Regions from separate parts of the Microlunatus sp. M237 genome, predicted to be linked through region 2. Evidence: predicted binding sites of a transcription regulator. Region 2 holds the regulator's gene; the other holds the start of a gene.
The links. Region 2 encodes LexA, which represses DNA repair genes until DNA is damaged. Its sites were predicted from a motif close to TCGAACANNTGTTCGA; they were not measured.

Region 1: the regulator LexA is predicted to act here: its motif matches at 7,180-7,195, upstream of AC1XX3_RS02370 (HNH endonuclease signature motif containing protein).

Annotation. Positions count from the first base shown of each region.
Region 1 is NZ_JBXHBL010000001.1:507,756-516,890, reverse strand. It holds gene AC1XX3_RS02395 (thiamine pyrophosphate-dependent enzyme) at 1-1,801, opposite strand, end outside; gene AC1XX3_RS02390 (aldehyde dehydrogenase family protein) at 1,818-3,365, opposite strand; gene lat (L-lysine 6-transaminase) at 3,362-4,747, opposite strand; gene crtY (lycopene beta-cyclase CrtY) at 4,922-6,115, shown strand; gene AC1XX3_RS02375 (nucleotidyltransferase domain-containing protein) at 6,271-7,080, opposite strand; gene AC1XX3_RS02370 (HNH endonuclease signature motif containing protein) at 7,208-8,641, shown strand; gene AC1XX3_RS02365 (phospho-sugar mutase) at 8,790-9,135, opposite strand, start outside.
Region 2 is NZ_JBXHBL010000003.1:845,695-854,829, forward strand. It holds gene AC1XX3_RS14975 (SgcJ/EcaC family oxidoreductase) at 1-374, opposite strand, end outside; gene AC1XX3_RS14980 (MarR family winged helix-turn-helix transcriptional regulator) at 445-912, shown strand; gene AC1XX3_RS14985 (vitamin B12-dependent ribonucleotide reductase) at 1,096-3,960, opposite strand; gene nrdR (transcriptional regulator NrdR) at 4,114-4,659, opposite strand; gene AC1XX3_RS14995 (DUF2752 domain-containing protein) at 4,954-5,373, opposite strand; gene AC1XX3_RS15000 (RDD family protein) at 5,481-6,356, shown strand; gene AC1XX3_RS15005 (hypothetical protein) at 6,384-6,791, opposite strand; gene lexA (transcriptional repressor LexA) at 7,058-7,867, shown strand; gene sthA (Si-specific NAD(P)(+) transhydrogenase) at 7,910-9,135, opposite strand, start outside.

The sequences.
Region 1 (9,135 bases), on a different contig from region 2:
CGGCGTCGGTCGGACCGTAGTGGCGCGCGCGTCCGAGCGGCACATGCTCGCCGCGGTCGACACTCAGCCAGCCGTCGTCCCCCGGTTCGTGCAGGTCGCGGACGTGATAGAGCGCGATGGGTTCCAAGAACACCGACACCGTGGCGTCGACCGCCGCCGCCGCGACACAGCTGCGCAGCATCGCGGCCGCGTCGTCGCCCCGGCTCGGGCAGGCGATCACTAGCCCTGGGATGTCACGAAGGACGCCGACGGCGTTGTCGTTGTGGAAGTGCCCGCCGAAGCCCTTCTGATATGCCAGTCCGGGCACCCGCACCACCATCGGGTTGGTGTACGCGCCACCGGAGAAGAACGCCAACGACGCCGCCTCGCCGCGGATCTGGTCCTCGGCGTTGTGCAGGTAGGCCAGGTACTGGATCTCCGGGATGGGCAGCAGCCCTTGCAGGGCGGTGCCGAGTCCCAGGCCCAGGATCGACTGCTCGTCGAGGATGGTGTCGAAGACGCGGGCGCCGCCGTAGCGTCGCTGCAGCCCACGGGTGACGCCGTAGACGCCGCCCTTGACGCCGACGTCCTCGCCGAACACCAGCACCCGGGGGTCGGCGGCCATCAGCTCGGCCAGGGTGGTGTTGATCGACCCGGCCAAGGTGGTCGCCGGTGGCGGCATGCGGATCGGTGCTGCGGTGCCGGCCAGTCTGCTGACGTGGTCGGCGACCTGATCGGGGTGCCGCGGCGACAGCGGGGCCGCCACCTCGGCGGCCGACTCCAGCCGGCGACCGCCGATGAGTTCCTCGGCCTGCTCCGCCACCTCGGCCGCGATGTCGTCGTAGCGGCCAAGCACGTCGACCGAGCTCGCGCCCGCGGCCAGCAGCAACCGGGCGGTGGCCAGCAACGGATCGCGGGTCAGATCGGCCTCGAGCTCGGCGGCCTTGCGGTAGGCGATCTCGGCGTCGCTGCCGGCATGGGCGAGGAAGCGAACGGTCTGCAGGTGCAGGAAACCGGGGCGTCGGGTGGTCCGCACGGTGTCCACCGCGTGGCTGATCGCGGCCCAGGCCCGCGCCGGGTCGGCCCCGTCGGCGCTGGTGTAGGTCAGACCGGGCCGGGAGCCGTACGCCGCCTCGATCCAACCGGGCGGGGTCGGCACCGAGATGCCGTACCCGTTGTCCTCGCAGACGAAGAGGACCGGCACGGCCAAGCCACGGAAGGCACTGGCCAGAGCGGCGTTCACCGCACCGGCGGCGGTGGAGTGGTTGGCCGAGGCGTCGCCGAACGAGCAGACCACCACGGCATCGCGAGGCCATCGCCCCGCCACGTTGAGCCGGCGTGACCGGGCCAGCGCCAATCCCAGCCCGACGGCTCGGGGGAGGTGCGAGGCGATGGTGGAGGTCTGCGGGATCACCGACAGCTGGGGGTGGCCGAAGACCTTGTGCCGGCCGCCGGCGATGGGCTCGTCGGCCAGTCCCATCAGACCCTGCAGCACGTCGCGGATCGGGCTGCTGCCCGCCACCTGGCTCGCGCGGGCGGCGTAGAACGCACCGGAGCGGTAGTGCAGCAGCGCGGGGTCGTCCGGCCGCAGTGCCAAGGCGACCAGGCCGTTGGACTCGTGACCGGAGGACCCGATCGTGTAGTACCCCAGCCCGCGGGCCTGCAACGCACGGGCCGCGAGGTCGAGGTGCCGGCTCGCGGCCTGGGCAGCGAAGACCTGCCACCAGTCCAGCGCCGGTCCGGCCGGCCTCAGGTCCGCAGCCGGACGCGCCGGTTCCGCCGCCTGGACAGCGGCGCGGAAGCTGGCGTCGAGGGGATGCACACTGAGGCCGGTCGGGTCAGGCCGGCAGCCGGTAGGTGGTGTCCGGGGTCAGCTCGGCGGTGTCCATCTGCGCCTTCTGCAGTCGGCCGGAGTAGTCCCAGTTGACCGACTGCCAGCGGGTGAACTGGTCCAGCACCCAGATGCCGGACTGGCGCGAACCGTTGCCGGACTTGCCGTTGCCGCCGAAGGGGAGATGGGCCTCCGCGCCGGAGGTGGAGTTGTTGATCGACACCATGCCGGCCCCGATCTGGTCGCGGAAGGTGAAGGCGTCCTTGGCGACGGTGGTGTAGATGGCTGACGACAGCCCGTAGCCGGGCGCGTTGGCCAGGTCGATGGCTGAGGCCAGATCGGTGTAGGTGGTGATGCCGACGATGGGTCCGAAGGTCTCTTCGCGAAACAGGTCGTCATCGCGGCGTACGCCGTCCACCACCACCGGGTGATAGAAGAGTCCCGCTGCCGGGTCGCCGACGAAGCCAGCGCGCGGGTTGTCGGCGGTGATCCGGCCACGGGCGGTGAGCACGGTGTGGTGCGGCTGGATCCAGCCGAGGTAGTCCTCGTAGCGGTCGGCGAACTTCTGGTCCAGCATCGGCCCCATCAGCACCGCCTCCTGAGGGTCCCCGACCGGGGCCGCGGCCACGGCACGGGTGAACCGGGCGACGAACTCGTCGTGCAGCGACTCGTGCACGATCACGGTGCCCAGCGACGTACACCGCTGACCGCCGGTGCCGAAGCCGGAGAACAGGGCACCCTCGACGGCCAGGTCCAGGTCGGCGCTGGGGGTGATGACCAGCGGGTTCTTGCCGCCGAGCTCCAGGCACGCGGTCTGCAGATGGCGCCCGGTCAGTGCCCCGATGTCACGGCCCACGGGGGAGGAGCCGGTGAACCCGACCTTGTCCACGAACCCCGACTCCAGCGCCTGCTCCAGGCCGGCGAAGGTGGCTGCACCGTCGGCGTGGACGATGTTGAAGACCCCGTCCGGCAGGCCGCCGCCCCGGACGAAGAGCTCGTGGAACGCCGCGGACACCACTGCGGAGTACTCGGCAGGTTTCCAGACGACGGTGTTGCCGGCCAGCAGCGCGGGCACGATGTACCACGACGGGACGGCGACGGGGAAGTTGCCGGCCGTGATCACCGCGACCGTGCCGACGGGCTTGCGGAAGGTGAACAGCTGCTTGTCCGGCATCTCGCTCGGCACCGTCTGGCCGTAGAGCCGGCGGCCCTCACCCAGGAAGAAGTCGCAGGTGTCGACGATCTCGCGCACCTCGCCGAGCGCCTCGGCGTAGGGCTTGCCGATCTCGGCGGTGACCAGCCGGGCCAGCGCCTCGGCGTTGTCCTCGACCAGCCGGCCGATGTGGGCGATGGCCCGGCCGCGTACCGGTGCGGGCACGGCCGCCCACGCCGCCTGAGCCTTGGCGGCCGACTCGGCGGCGTGCACGAAGGTCCCGGCGTCGGCGAAGGACACCTCGCCGACGGGCTCGGCCAGCCGCGACGGGTTGGTGCTGGTCACCGTCCGGACGCCGGGAATGGCTGATCCGTTGACGATGGACGTGACGGTGGTGCTCACGGGCGGTGCTCCTGGATGGTCGGGGTGGCGAGGCTGGCGTGGACGCGGGCGACGGAGCGGCCGACGGCGGCTACACCTTCGTCGATCTCATCCTTGCTCACCGACAGGGCGGGACGGAACCGGAGGGCCCGTGCACCGCAGCCGAGAGCGAGGACGTGCTCCTGCTCGCGCAGGTCGGCCAGCACCGCGGCGCGGAAGTCGGCACTGGGCAGATCGATCGCGACCATCAGACCACGTCCGCGGATGTTCTGGATCAGGTCGGCGCCGTCACCCGCCGTGGCGGCGGCGATCCTCCGCAGCCTGGCGAGGAAGTGCTCGCCCTTGGCTGCGGCCTGCTCGATCAGTCCCTCGGCCTCGATGATCTCGAGCAGACGCCGGGAGCGGACCATGTCGGCCAGGCCACCGCCCCAGGTGGAGTTGATCCGCCCGGAGACCGCGAAGACGTTGTCGCGGACCTCGTCCACCCGGCCACCGGCCATCACACCGCCGACCTGCACCTTCTTGGCGAACGCGACGATGTCGGGGATGACGCCGAGCTGCTGGTAGGCCCAGGCTGACCCCGTGGTGCCCGCGCCCGTCTGGACCTCATCGAAGATGACGAGCGCGTCGTGCGCATGGACGATGTCGCGGGCCGCGGCGAAGAACTCAGCCCGGATGTGGTTGTCGCCGCCCTCGCCCTGGATCGGCTCGGCGAGAAAGGCGGCGATGTCATGCGGGTGGTCGGCGAAGGCCTGACGGAGCTGCGCCAGGGCCTGCTCCTCCGCGGCGACCACCTCGTCGAGATGGTCGGCCAGCGGGTGCACGACGGCGGGTACGTCGATCCGGGGCCATCCGAACTGGGGGAACCGGTCGGTCTTGCCGGGCTCGGTGTTGGTGAGCGACAACGTGTAGCCGCTGCGGCCGTGGAAGGCGCGGGTCAGGTGGACGATCTTGGTCCCCAGACGGCGGTCCCGGCCGGCCGCTTCGTTGTGCCGGCTCTTCCAGTCGAAGGCCACCTTGAGGGCGTTCTCCACGGCCAGGGCACCGCCTTCGACGAAGAACAGGTGGGGAAGCGCGGGGTCGCCGAGCACCCGGACGAACGTCGCCACGAACTCCGCGTAGACGGTGGAGTACATGTCGGGGTTGGCCGGCTTGTTGGCCGCGGCCTGGCCCAGCTCGGCCATGAACGTCGGGTCGTCGACCAGCCCCGGCGGGTTGCAACCCAGCGGGGCGGAGGCGAAGAACGTGTAGAGGTCGAGATAGCGCTGCCCGGTGCGGGCGTCGACCAGTCTGCTGCCCTGGCTGCGCTTGAGGTCGACGACGAGCTTGAACCCGTCAGTGAGTACGGACCGAGCCAGCACCTCGTGCACCTCGGACGGATGGACCTGGATGTGTTCGGCCACGGCGATCTCCTCTCTGTGACGTGACCGGACGATATCTCGCTTCCGAGAGAATACGCAATAGAACTTACGGCGAATCAGATCTAATGCGACGAAATCTATGCCAGACGGACGATGGGCGGGGTGGCGGTGATGGCGGTCGGGCGGCTCGCGGACCCGGGTGGCTACCGTTGGTGCATGCCCGACCCGTCGCCACAGCCCGAGCCGAGCCCGACGACGTACGATCTGGTCGTTCTCGGCGGCGGTCTGGCCGGTGGCCTGATCGCGCTGGCGCTGGCCGAGCGCCGGCCCGACCTCCGTGTCGCGGTGGTCGAGCAGGACCGGATCGGCGGCAACCACATCTGGTCCCACTTCCGTGCCGACGTCGCCGTCGATGACGACTGGCTGGTTGAGCCGCTGATCACCAATCGGTGGGACACCTACGACGTCGCCTTCCCCCGGGTACGCCGCGAGCTCCGAGCGTCGTATCGCACGGTGACCTCCGAGCGGCTGGAGTCGGTGCTGCACGAGCGGCTGCCGGCTGACGCGTTCATCACCGGCCGGGTGGACGAGGCCACGCCCTCGTTGGTGACCCTGGCAGACGGGCGACGTCTGCAGACCCGGGCGGTTCTCGACGCTCGCGGGCCGGGAGACGTCGCCACCCTTGAGCTCGGCTATCAGAAGTTCGTCGGGCAGTTGTTACGCACCCGGAAGCCGCACGGCGTCGTCCGGCCGATGGTGATGGATGCAACGGTCGAGCAGCATGACGGGTATCGGTTCGTCTACCTGCTGCCGATGGGGCCCGAGGAGATCTTCGTCGAGGACACCTACTACAGCGATGGAGCCGAGCTGGACCATGCGTCACTGATGATCCGGATCGCGGCGTACGCCCAAGGCCGCGGGTGGGACGTGATCGAGGTGGAGCGCAGCGAGAGCGGTGTTCTCCCGGTGGTGATCGATGGTGATTTCCAAGCATACTGGAGATCCACGGGGGAGAGTCTGGCCAAGGCCGGGATGCGAGCCGGACTGTTCCATCCGACGACTGGCTATTCCTTTCCGGACTCGGTGCGACTGGCGACGATGATCGCGAATGAAGTTGATCTTGATCACCCGAACCTGCTGCGACTGACCCGCGATCATGCTGAGCGGACCTGGGCCGGGCGTCGCTACTATCGCCTGCTGAACACCATGATGTTCCAGGCGGCGACGCCGGAGGATCGATATCAGGTGCTGCAGCACTTCTATCGGCTGGACGACGATCTGGTGCACCGGTTCTATGCGGCGCGCTCGACCAAGCGCGATCAGCTTCGGGTGCTGTCGGGCAAGCCGCCGGTGCCGGTGAGTCGCGCTGTGCGCGCTGTGCTGCACCAGGCGCTGCGGCGCCCGAGCTGAGGTGTGTGGCGCTGATGCCGTCGGCGGTGGTTTCGGGCACGATGACGATCTAGGACTTCATCCCTTGGTGTTCTGCCCGGCTGGATCTGGGTCTCGGCCCGACGAACGCGTCTCGGATCGAGAGGTGGTTGCGGGAGGGTTCGGGTGGATCGTGACTAGGGCAGGTTCGGGCGGGGTGCGTGGCGCATCGCGGTGATCGCATGGTGGAGCTCATTGGGCGTCGATCCGACGGTGCCGAGGATGGAGGCGACCACGTCGCTGAAACCGCCAGTGTCGACGGGCAGCCGATCGACGCCTGGTACGAGCGCCTTCTCGTTGGTGACCCAGTGGCCGGCGAGAGCATGCCAGCCGTGCGCCGTGATCATGGCCGCGGTCACCAGGCAGAGCGTGACGTAGGCAACGTCCGGGGCGTTGGCGCCCTTCTTTGCTCCATCGAGCAGAAAGTCCACCTGCCACATGTTTTGGAGCAGGGCGATCCGCAACGCCTCGGGGTAAGGCGATACCTGTTCAGCGAGCTCGGCGAGAATCGCGTCGTCGTCGCGGAGCCGGACACAGGTAGCGACCTCACCCGCGTAGGAGATGTCCAGGAACCCCAGCGGGTGGCCGGGTTGCGGGTGGAAGCTGAACTCTCCGCGGCGCGCTCGTTGGCATTGCTCGGCGACCCGGCGGCGGTCGCGGAAGATCCAGTCCACCGCAGTCCCATCGAGGGTGAGCCACGCACCGCCGTCGACCCACGGTCCCCAGCCGCCGGGCGACGTGACCGGCACGGGTTCGCCAGCCCATCGAGCGGCGAGATCCTCTAGCGCGTCACGATCGAGGTCCTCCTCGTAGTAGATACCGAGGTCGAAGTCTGAGTCCGGGCGATGCGTGCCGCGGGCACGGCTCCCGCCGAGAGCCACGGCACGTACGCCCCTCACGCCGCACAAGTCACCAGCCATCGCCTGCAGGCGGTCGTCGTCGAGCACATCCCAGAGCCTATGCCGCCTCGAGGCACCAGGTGGTCGTCGCGGCCGTAGCTCGGCAGCGCAAGATTTCTCTGAAGAAGTGCGCCGGAGGTATTGTTATCGAACAGGTGTTCGAATAATATGAGGTATGGCTGCGATCGGGGGATCGGACAACGAGTCGGACACGACTCCCGCGGTGCATGCCCTGACGGAGCTGTCGGGAGCGCTGGACCGGCTGATCGCTGCGCTGGGCTCGGGTGGGTTGGATCAGTTGGATGATCCGGACCTGCTGCGGTTCGCCGTCGACCTGGAACGGGTCCGGAACCGGATGTCGGTGGTGGATCACCGGCTGGTGTCGGATCTGGACGAGCGGCAGGTCGCCGATCAGCTGAATGCCCGCACCACCAAAGCACTGCTGGTGCAGCTGTTGCGGGTGTCCGATGGTGAGGCGGGACGGCGGGTCCGGGCCGCCCGGACGTTGGGCGCTCACCGGACCATGCAGGGGATGGAGATCGAACCGGCGCATCCGGTCCTGGCCGCCGCCCAGGATGGGGGTGAAGTCAGTGCCGAGCAGGTTGACATCATCGAGCGAGCGTTGGAGCAGCTCGACCATCCCGCCTACGACCCGTCGGTGGTGGTGGAGGCTGAGGCGGAGCTGACCGGGTACGCCCGTACGTTCGCCCCACGTGATCTGCGGCTGATCGCGACGAAGCTGGTCGAGGCCTACGACCCCGACGGATCAGTGCCCAACGAGCAACTCCAGCAAGACCGGCGGCATCTGCGCCTCGTCGCCGGCAGGGATGGCAGCTGGGTGCTGGAGGGCCGGTTGACTGGCGACACAGGGGCGGCGTTGTGGGCTGTGCTGTCACCGCTGGCCAAACCACGAGTGGATGGCACTGGGGCGGCGAACCCGACGGTGGATGCGCGGACGCATGGGCAGCGGCTGCATGACGCTTTGGCCGACCTCACCGGCCGAGCCCTACGCGCCGGTGGGCTGCCCGACACCGGCGGCACCCCGGCCACGGTGATCGTCACCATCAGCGCCGACGACCTGCTGCACCGCACCGGCCACGCGGAAACCAGCACCAACACCCTGCTCACCCCGACCCAACTCCTCACGTTGGCCGGGGAAGCAGAGATCATCCCCACCCTGCTGAGCGCCACCGGTGAACCACTCACCCTGGGTCGAACTCGGCGGATCGCCACCCGCACCCAGACGTATGCATTGATCGCCCGCGACGGTGGCTGCTCCTTTCCCGGCTGCGACCACCCACCGGAATGGTGCGACCGGCACCACCTCATCCCCTGGATCGACGGCGGCCCCACCGATGTGGCTAACCTGACGTTGTTGTGTCGCTACCACCACACCCACTTCGAACAACGTGGCTGGACCTGCACCCTCAACCCTGACGGGCTACCAGCGTGGACCCCTCCCCGGTGGGCCGACCCCAGCCAGATCCCCATGATCAACAACCGCATCCGACGACGACACCTCAACCGGACGATCGAACGACAACACCGGCCGCGGGGGAGTGAGCGGGCCGCGGCCGCGACAGCCGTGCAGATGCTGGTCGATGCCTGAGCGCCGCGCGCCTTGTGCGCCAACGATCTTGATGTCGCTCAGTCACCGGACCTATCGACCAGGGCTGGATCGCGATCGTCGGCGTCCGGCAACCGCGGGCGTACCTGACCGTGGGGTGCCGTCATCAGTTGACGGCCCCGAAGTCTGGTCAGACTCCGAGGATGTCGCTCATCTCGGCCAGCAGCTGATCGAGCATCGCTCCGGCGGCGGCCCGCGCGGCCAGCAGGTCCTGGCTCTGGTCGACCGGGATCCGGGCTTCGAGATAGCACTTCAGCTTCGGCTCGGTACCCGATGGGCGGACGACGACCTTGATCGCCGAGGAGCGCAACAACACCCCGTCGGTCGGCGGCAGCTCCGGCGTACCGTCGGCGAGGTCCGTGACTGTCACGGCCTGTCCCAGCAAGGTGGCGGGAGGCTGGTACCGCAGGCGCCGCATGGCGTCGGCGATGAGCGTCAGATCCTGCACCCGTACGGACAGCTGGTCGGTGGCGTGC
Region 2 (9,135 bases):
TCGCGGCGCAGCAGCATCGTGTTCGTCGAGAGGCGCTTCCTGGAGGGCGCCGGACGATCGCGTTGCCACGACATGACGATCCCCGCCCGTTGGACGACGATCACCAGGTCCGGCGCGAGGAGCCTGGCCTCACGGCTGACGGCAGCCAGTCGTGAGCGCCGCATGATTCCCGCGAAGAGCGGCCGATGGCCCGCCGCGATCTCCTGTCGGCCGTTCATGACGGTCCCGTCGAAGGCGACGTAGCTGGCGTCGGAGGTGTGCAGGGCGGCGTAGTCGTCCGCGTCGCCGTCGGCCCAGGCGCGTTCCAGTGCCGCGACCGTCTCGAGAGCAGCGCTCACGTCGCGCTCCGGTCCTGGGCTCGCGGTGGCGTCCATAGTGGCTCCCTGGTTCACTTAGATCGATCGTAATAAATACTACGACAGATCTAAGTGATAAAGGAGGGCCATGTCAAGAGACCAGCACCCCGACGGCGGGCACGAGCTCGGACGCGACCTGAGCACGGCCGTCGTGCTGTTCCACGAGGCTCTCGCGTCGAGGATTGGCCTCTCCGCCGGCGACCTGAAGACGCTGGGCCTGATCGCCCGTGACGGCCCGTTCAGCGCGAGTGAGCTGGCCAGCCGTACGGGACTGACGCCGGCTGCCATCACCAGCGTGGTGGCACGCCTGAGCGCCGGCGGGCACGTCACTCGCGAGATCGACAGCAACGACCGCCGGCGCGCGGTCATCCGGGCGGAGCCGGAGACCAGCCCGACGCTGGTAGCGGCGTTCGAACGGCTGGGGGGCGCGCTCGGAGGCTTGATCGGCGACTACGGGCCGTCGGAGCAGAAGGCGATCGTGGACTACCTGCAACGCATGATCGTCGTGCTGCGTGACCAGACTGCACACCTGGTCACCGATGACGACGACGTGTGACTCGGCGTCGCAGACGCTCCCGAGGTCTACACCCACGCGCCGGGACCACACCGGTGGCGTCCGTCTTGGTCATGTGCCACCCACGTCTTTGCGACGCACTCCTACGGGTACCGGCCCGGCCCCACGAGGGGACCGGGCCGGCATGTCGTGCACGTCAGCGCGCCATTTCGGCGCAGCTCGACGTCAGCTGCAACCGCTGGTGCTGCCGCAGCCCTCGCACACGTAGCAGCTGCCGCTGGGCCGCATCTTCGTCCCGCAGGTGAAGCACAGCGGAGCGTCGACACTGGTGCCGGAGATCTGCTCCATCAGCTCCGCCGTGGTCCGCGCCGCGGCCGGGGCCGGCTTGGCTGCGGCGAAGTCCTCAGCGGCGTGGTTCGACGCCGAGGTGTCGACATCGTCGCCGGCGTCGTTCTTCAGCGACTCCGACTCGATCTCCTCCACCTGCTCGGGCAGGTACGACCCGGTCTCCACCTGACGCGCGCGCTCGCTGGCGGTGTAGATGCCCAGCTCGGCCCGGTCGTCGAACGGCAGGTAGTCGATGGCCAGCCGCCGGAAGATGTAGTCCATGATCGACTGCGCCATCCGGATGTCCGGGTCGTCGGTCAGACCGGCCGGCTCGAACTTGAGGTTGGTGAACTTCTGCACGAAGGTCTCCAGCGGCACGCCGTACTGGAGTCCGATGGACACCGCGATGGAGAAGGCGTCCATCACACCGGACAGCGTCGAGCCCTGCTTGCCCAGCTTGAGGAAGACCTCGCCCAGGCCGTCGTCGGGGTACGAGCCGGAGGTCATGTAGCCCTCAGCGCCGCCTACGGAGAACGAGGTGGTGCGGCTCGGGCGCGACTTCGGCAGCCGCTTGCGGGTCGGCTGGTAGACGACCTTCTCGATCACCGCCGGTGCGGGCGTCACCTCAGCGGCCTTCGCCTTGCCGTCGCTCAGCGGCTGGCCCACCTTGCAGTTGTCGCGGTAGACGGCCAGAGCCTTCAGCCCCAGCTTCCAGCCCTGGAAGTAGACGTCGGCGATCTCCTCGACCGTGGCGTCCTCCGGCAGGTTGACCGTCTTGGAGATCGCACCGGAGAGGAACGGCTGCGCCGCAGCCATCATCCGCACGTGACCCATCGGCTTGATCGAGCGCGCACCCATGGCGGTGTCGAACACCTCGTAGTGCTCGGTCTTGAGGCCCGGTGCGTCAATGACGTGACCGTTCTCTGCGATGTACTCCACGATCGCCTCGACCGTCTCTTCGGCGTAGCCGAGCTTGCGCAGCGCCCGCGGGATCGTCTGGTTGACGATCTGCATCGAGCCGCCGCCGACCAGCTTCTTGAACTTGACCAGCGAGAAGTCCGGCTCGATGCCGGTGGTGTCGCAGTCCATCATGAAGCCGATGGTGCCGGTTGGGGCCAGCACCGACGCCTGGGCGTTGCGGAAGCCGTTGGACTGGCCGAGCTTGATCACGCCGTCCCAGGCCTGAATGGCGCGCTTGTGCACATCGGCGTCGAGCGAGCCGACGGTACGCAGCGCGTCGTTGGCCGCCTGGTGCTTGCGCATCACGCGCTGGTGGGCGTCGGCGTTGCGGGCATACCCGGCGTACGGGCCCACGATCGCGGCGAGCTCGGCTGAGCGACGGTACGACGTACCGGTCATCAGCGAGGTGATCGCCGCGGCGAGCGCCCGGCCGCCGTCGGAGTCATAGCCATGGCCGGTGGCCATCAGCAGCGCACCCAGGTTGGCGTAGCCGATGCCGAGCTGGCGGTAGTCACGGGTGGTCTGGCCGATCGCCTCGGTCGGGAAGTCGGCGAAGCAGATCGAGATGTCCATCGCGGTGATGATCAGCTCGACGGCCTTCTCGAACAGCTCGGCGTCGAAGGTGTCGTCGTCGCGCAGGAACTTGAGCAGGTTGAGGCTGGCCAGGTTGCAGGAGCTGTTGTCCAGGCTCATGTATTCCGAGCAGGGGTTGGACGCGGTGATCCGGCCCGTCTCGGGGTTGGTGTGCCAGTCGTTGATCGTGTCGTCGTACTGGATGCCGGGGTCGGCGCAGCCCCAGGCGGCCTGGGCCACCTTGCCGAAGAGCTCGCGGGCGTCGACGGTCTCGATCACCCGGTTGTCCTGGCGGGCCCGCAGTCCGAACTCGCCGCCCTCCTCCACGGCGCGCATGAACTCGTCGGTCACCCGGACGGAGTTGTTGGCGTTCTGGTACTGGACGGAGGTGATGTCCTTGCCGCCGAGGTCCATGTCGAAACCAGCGTCACGCAGAGCACGGATCTTGTGCTCCTCGTTGACCTTGGTCTCGATGAACTCCTCGATGTCGGGGTGATCGATGTCGAGCACGACCATCTTCGCCGCACGCCGGGTGGCCCCACCGGACTTGATCGTTCCCGCGCTCGCGTCGGCGCCGCGCATGAACGACACCGGACCGGACGCGGTCCCACCGGAGCTCAGCAGCTCCTTCGACGAACGGATGCGGGACAGGTTGAGCCCGGCCCCCGAACCGCCCTTGAAGATGAAGCCCTCTTCCTTGTACCAGTTCAGGATCGAGTCCATCGAGTCGTCGACCGACAAGATGAAGCAGGCGCTGACCTGCTGCGGCGACAGGGTGCCGACGTTGAACCAGACCGGGGAGTTGAAGCTGAAGTACTGGTGCAGCAGCATCCAGGTCAGCTCGTGCTCGAAGATCTCGGCGTCGACCGGCGCGGCGAAATAGCCGAAGTCCTCCCCCGCCTTGCGGTACGTCTTGACCACGCGGTCGATCAGCTGCTTGAGACCCTGCTCGCGTGCCTCGGTGCCGAGAGCACCGCGGAAGTATTTGGTGGTCACGATGGTCGAGGCGTTCACGCTCCAGAAGTCCGGGAACTCGACAGCCTTCTGCTCGAAGACCACCTCACCGGTCTTCCAGTTCTGCTGCACGACGTCGCGACGCTCCCACGTGACGTCGTCGTACGGGTGTACCCCCTCGGTCGTGAAGACCCGCCCGATGGAGAGGCCGGCGGCCTTTCCTCGGGGCTTGCGGGTCTCGGGACGACCGTTCGCTGAACGCGTGGTCTCGGTCATGTGCGCCTCTTTCTTGCCGTGCTGACGGGGGATGGACTGGAGCGGGGGGTGTGACGTTTGGAAACGACGTGCAGGTGAGCCTTGGGACCGGGGCAGAGCCCGCACGAGCCTTCCCCTGCTGTGCGGGCCCTGCCTCGGAGTCGAGCGGGCCGATCAAGGGCTCTGACGACCCGGAGTGAGCTTGTGCGGGGTGAACCGGCTGACCGTGTTCTCTGCACCCCGGTCTGGGATCAGCGGCTCGATGCCGAGCGGTTCCTGCTCCACCCGGAGGAGAGCGATCTCGGCCTCGAAGTCGTCGACTGACTGGTATTGGCGATAGACGCTGGCGAACCGCAGGTAGGCGACCTGGTCGAGGTCACGCAACGGTCCCAGGATCGCCACGCCCACCTCGTCGGCGGGGACCTCCATCTGGCCGGAGGCCCGCAGCGAGTCCTCGACCAGTTGGCCGAGACGAGCGAGCTGCGTCTCGTCGACCGGGCGGCCCTTGCAGGCCTTGCGGACCCCGCTGATCACCTTGTCGCGGTTGAACTGCTCGACCACGCCGCTGCGCTTCACCACCACCAGCTGCATCTGCTCCACCGTGGTGAAGCGACGCTCGCAGGCGGGGCATTGGCGACGGCGACGGATGCTGCAGCCATCCTCGGCGGCCCGGGAGTCGAGCACCTTGGAGTCCGTATGACGGCAGTAAGGGCAGTGCACGGAGGCTCCTTCCGGGGGCGCCTGGGGATAGATCTGGGGATAAGCCTGTGGTCGGCCTGTGGACCAGTGTGGACAACCAACCACTATCTGTGGAGGAAGCACACGGGTGTAACTACTAGATATAGGTACGGTACGACCTAACCTCATTGTCCGCAAGGCCACTGACACTTTTAGCGCGTGTCGTCGAGAGAGCTGGCGGGCGAGCCTGTCGCGGCAGCCGTACAGCCGCAGAGACTCGCGCTCGATCGCCCGGTGCGCCCGACTGGCCGGCAGTGCCTGCGGTGCGGGTGCAGCTCAGCTGAGGTTGCGCAGCACGGTGTAGATCACGCCGGCAGCCACGACGAGAACCAGCCAGCGGGTCGGATGGACCCGCCGCAGACGGTCAGCGATCCTGGCCGGTGGACGGACCCGTGGGCCGCCGAGAACCTCCGCGGTCCACAGCAGCCCCAGCACACCAACCACGACCAGCCCGATCAGGACGACGGGGTTGTAGCGAAACGCCTGGGCGATGTCGAGCCGCAGCAGCGCCGCCCCCATCCGGGTCCCGCCGCAGAGCGGACAGTCCCAACCGGTCAGGCTCCGCAGCGGACACGGCAGGCCCAGCCCGGTGGCGGCATAGAGAGCACTCAGCCCGATCCCGTAGGCGACGAAGCCACCGAGCGCCACCAGCCCGCGGCTGGGGCGGAACTCCTTGGCGAGGTAGCTGGTGCCCATGGCTCCATTGTGCCCGCCCGGTGATCGACCGACTTCGGCGACAGGATCCGACGACCCTTCGGCGGCCCTAGAATGCTCCGCGACCCGCACCCCGCACGAGGATGGCCATGACCGAATCGCACCCTCCCCAGTGGAACGACCGCCAACCGGGCGGACCCGATCCCGCACGCCAGAACGACGCCGGCCAGACCGGATCTTCCACCCAGCCCGCTCACGGTCAGGCCCAGTACGGCCAAGCTCAGTCTGGCCAGCCCCAATACGGTGAAGCTCAGTCCGGCCAGCCCCAATACGGACAACCCCAATACGGACAACCCCAGTACGGCCAGGCGGGAGACGGGCAGCCGGAGTATGGATGGACGCAGTCCGCAAACCAACAGCCGCCGTACGGGACCGGTGGGTACGGGCAGGCGTCGTACCCGCAGCAGCCAGAGAGCGGGGTGTGGCAACCGGGACCGGGTCAGCAGCCCGGCCAGCCCTACGGCGGATATCCGGGCGCGGGTTACGTCCCGGCCCTCCGTTCCGACTATGCGACCTGGGGCAAGCGGGTCGGGGCCTACCTCATCGACTATGCCCCGAGCCTGGTCGGGCAGCTCATCTTCTATGTCGGCTACGCCATCTGGATCTCGCGGGTGGTCAGCACGAGCAGCAGCAGCAACCCGGACCTCACCGGCGGGGTCACGCTGATGGTGATCGGGTTCGTCCTCCTGCTGGCGACCATCGGGTGGTCCATCTACAACCGCTGGGTGGTGGCCGGACGCACCGGCCAGTCGCTCGGAAAGCGGGTCACGCACATTACGTTGATCAGCGAGCAGACCGGCCAGCCGATCGGCGCGATGAACGCATTCGTCCGCGACCTCGTCCACATCCTCGACGGGATGGCCTACATCGGCTATCTGTGGCCGTTGTGGGACGAGAAGAAGCAGACCTTCGCTGACAAGCTGGTCAAGACCGTCGTCGTCGATGCGCCCGATCGCGGTCACTGACCCCCGGCGTCGACATCAGCCGGCGGATCACCCCTGGGCGGAGTACGAAGACGTGACCGGCTCGTAGCTGTCGCCGGTCACGCGCAGCGCGGTCATGGCGACGACGGTCACTGCCGCTGCGGCGATCATCAGCCCCAGCACCAGGACCACAGCGATCCCCCGATCGGTCAGCCGCCATCCGCTCGGGGCCGCGACGCTGCAGGACGCCGTCGCCGGCCGGGCACCCCGCGCCAGGGTCGGGGCCGGGACCGGCCGCAGGGGCCGCGTGACCGGGCCGGTGCCCCGCCCGGCGCCGTGAGCCGGTCGGCGGGTCCGTCCGGGCGCCGCGGGGACGCCGGAGCGACGCGCGGCGGTGAGGTCCTGCGCACCGGCGCGGGTCACACCCGCGCCGGTCACACTTGCGGGGGTCACACCTGCGATGGTCATTGCACTCATGGTGCTGCTCCTCGGGAAGGCATCGAACGCGTGTTCGATAGAACGTGTGTTTGATTTGTATCGCACTGACGATCCGACGTCCAGCACATTCGTACGTGTGTTCGAGGCGTGTCGGCTCATGGAAGAAGCACACCAGAGACCACTGACAGTTCTTCCGGCATCGTTCCTGCGGGGGCGGCGTGAACCGCAGCCGACGCACTCCGCCCGTCGCGACACGCTCGAACAGGTGTTTGATTTTGTCAGTCGGCTTCTCTATGTTCAGCCTCATGGCAGACAGTGACGACACCACCGCCCCCACTCCACCGCGCAACCGCCGCGGGCGCCCGCGTGCGAGCGACGTCGCCGCCCAGCTCGGCGAGCATGCATCAGTCAGCTCGCTCCCGGACGGCCCCGCCGACTCCAGCGGTCTGACCCCGCGCCAGCGACGCATCCTCGAGGTGATCAAGGACGCCGTCGACTCGCGGGGCTATCCGCCGAGCATTCGTGAGATGGCCGAGGCAGTCGGCCTGGCCAGCTCCTCCAGCGTCGCGCACCAGCTCAAGATGCTGGAGGCCAAGGGCTTCCTGCGGCGTGACCCCAACCGGCCACGGGCGCTCGAGGTCCTGTTGCCGGGCGACGGCCAGGCCGCGGCGCGCAGTGCGGCGCTCGGACCGGTCACCACCACGGCCGCGGATGAGACCGGCGTCGGCGACGCGTACCCGGAGCCGGTGCACGTGCCGGTGCTGGGTCGGATCGCGGCCGGCGGGCCAATCCTGGCCGAGGAGCGGATCGAGGACGTCTTCGCGCTCCCCCGTCAGCTGGTCGGCGAAGGCACCATGTTCCTGCTGCAGGTCAGCGGTGACTCGATGGTCGACGCAGCCATCTGCAGCGGCGACTGGGTGGCCGTCCGGCAGCAGTCCACCGCCAACAATGGCGACATCGTGGCAGCGCTGCTGGACAACGAGGCCACAGTGAAGACGTTCAAGCGTGACGGGGACCAGGTCTGGCTGCTGCCACACAACCCGGCGTATGACCCGATCGACGGCAACCACGCCTCGATCCTCGGCAAGGTGGTCGCGGTCCTGCGCCGGCTCTGACGGCGACCAGAGCCCGCGGTGGCTCGAGAGCCGCGGTGCCGGTCAGAGCAGACTCGGCTCGGCGGTGACCATCGCCGTCGTCAAGCGGGTCACCGCCCGGAGCTTGTTGGCCACGTCCAGGGCTGCGACCTTGTAGGCCTCGGACAGCGTCGGGTAGTTGAAAACCGTGTCAACCAGATAGTCCACCGTCCCGCCACATCCCATGACTGCCTGCCCGATGTGGACGAGCTCGGTGGCACTGGTGCCGAACACGTGCACGCCGAGGATCTCGCGCGTCTCGGCGTGCACGATCAGCTTCAGCATTCCGTAGGAGTCACCGATGATCTGGCCGCGGGCCAGCTCCCGGTAACGGGAGATGCCGACCTCGAACGGGATCGCCTCCGACGTGAGCTCCAGCTCCGAGCGGCCACAGTAGGAGATCTCCGGGATGGTGTAGATCCCGATCGGCTGCAGCCCCAGGAGCTCGTTGGCGGGCTCATCGAACGCGTGCGAGGCGGCCAGGCGGCCCTGGTCCATCGACGTCGCCGCCAGCGCCGGGAAGCCGATCACGTCGCCCACCGCATAGATGTGCGGCACCGCGGTGGCGTAGTGCTCGTCGACCTCCAGCCGCCCCCGCCGGTCGGCGACCAGACCGGCAGCAGCCAGGTCGAGCGCGTCGGTGTTTCCCTGCCGCCCGGCGGAATACATCACCACCTCCGCCGCAATTCGTTTGCCGGAGGCGAGGGTGGTGATCGTGCCCACGCCGGCGCTTTGCACCGAGGCGACCTCCTCGCCGAATCGAAACGACATGGCGTGGTCGCGGAGATGGAACTTCAGCGACTCGATGATCTCGGGATCACAGAAGTCCAGCATCTGTGCCCGCTTCTCGACCAGCGTCACCCGGGTGCCTAAGGCGGCGAAGATCGACGCATACTCCACCCCGATGACGCCGGCACCGACGACCACCAGCGAGTCGGGCACGTGGTCGACGGTGAGGATCTGGTCGGAGTCGAGGACGCGGACGCCGTCGAACTCGACCTGGGGCGGTCGGGCCGGTGTGGTGCCGGTCGCGATGACGATCTTGGCCGCCGTGACGGTGCGACTCCCCTGCGGCCCGTCGGTGTCGACCGAGAGGGTGTGCGGGTCGACGAACCGGGCGATTCCGGCGATGAGCTCGATGTGGTTGCGCATCAGCTGCGCCCGGATCACCTCCGTCTCGCGCCCGATCACGTACTGCAACCGGGCCAACAGGTCCGAGACGGTGATATCGGCCTTGACCCGATAGCTCG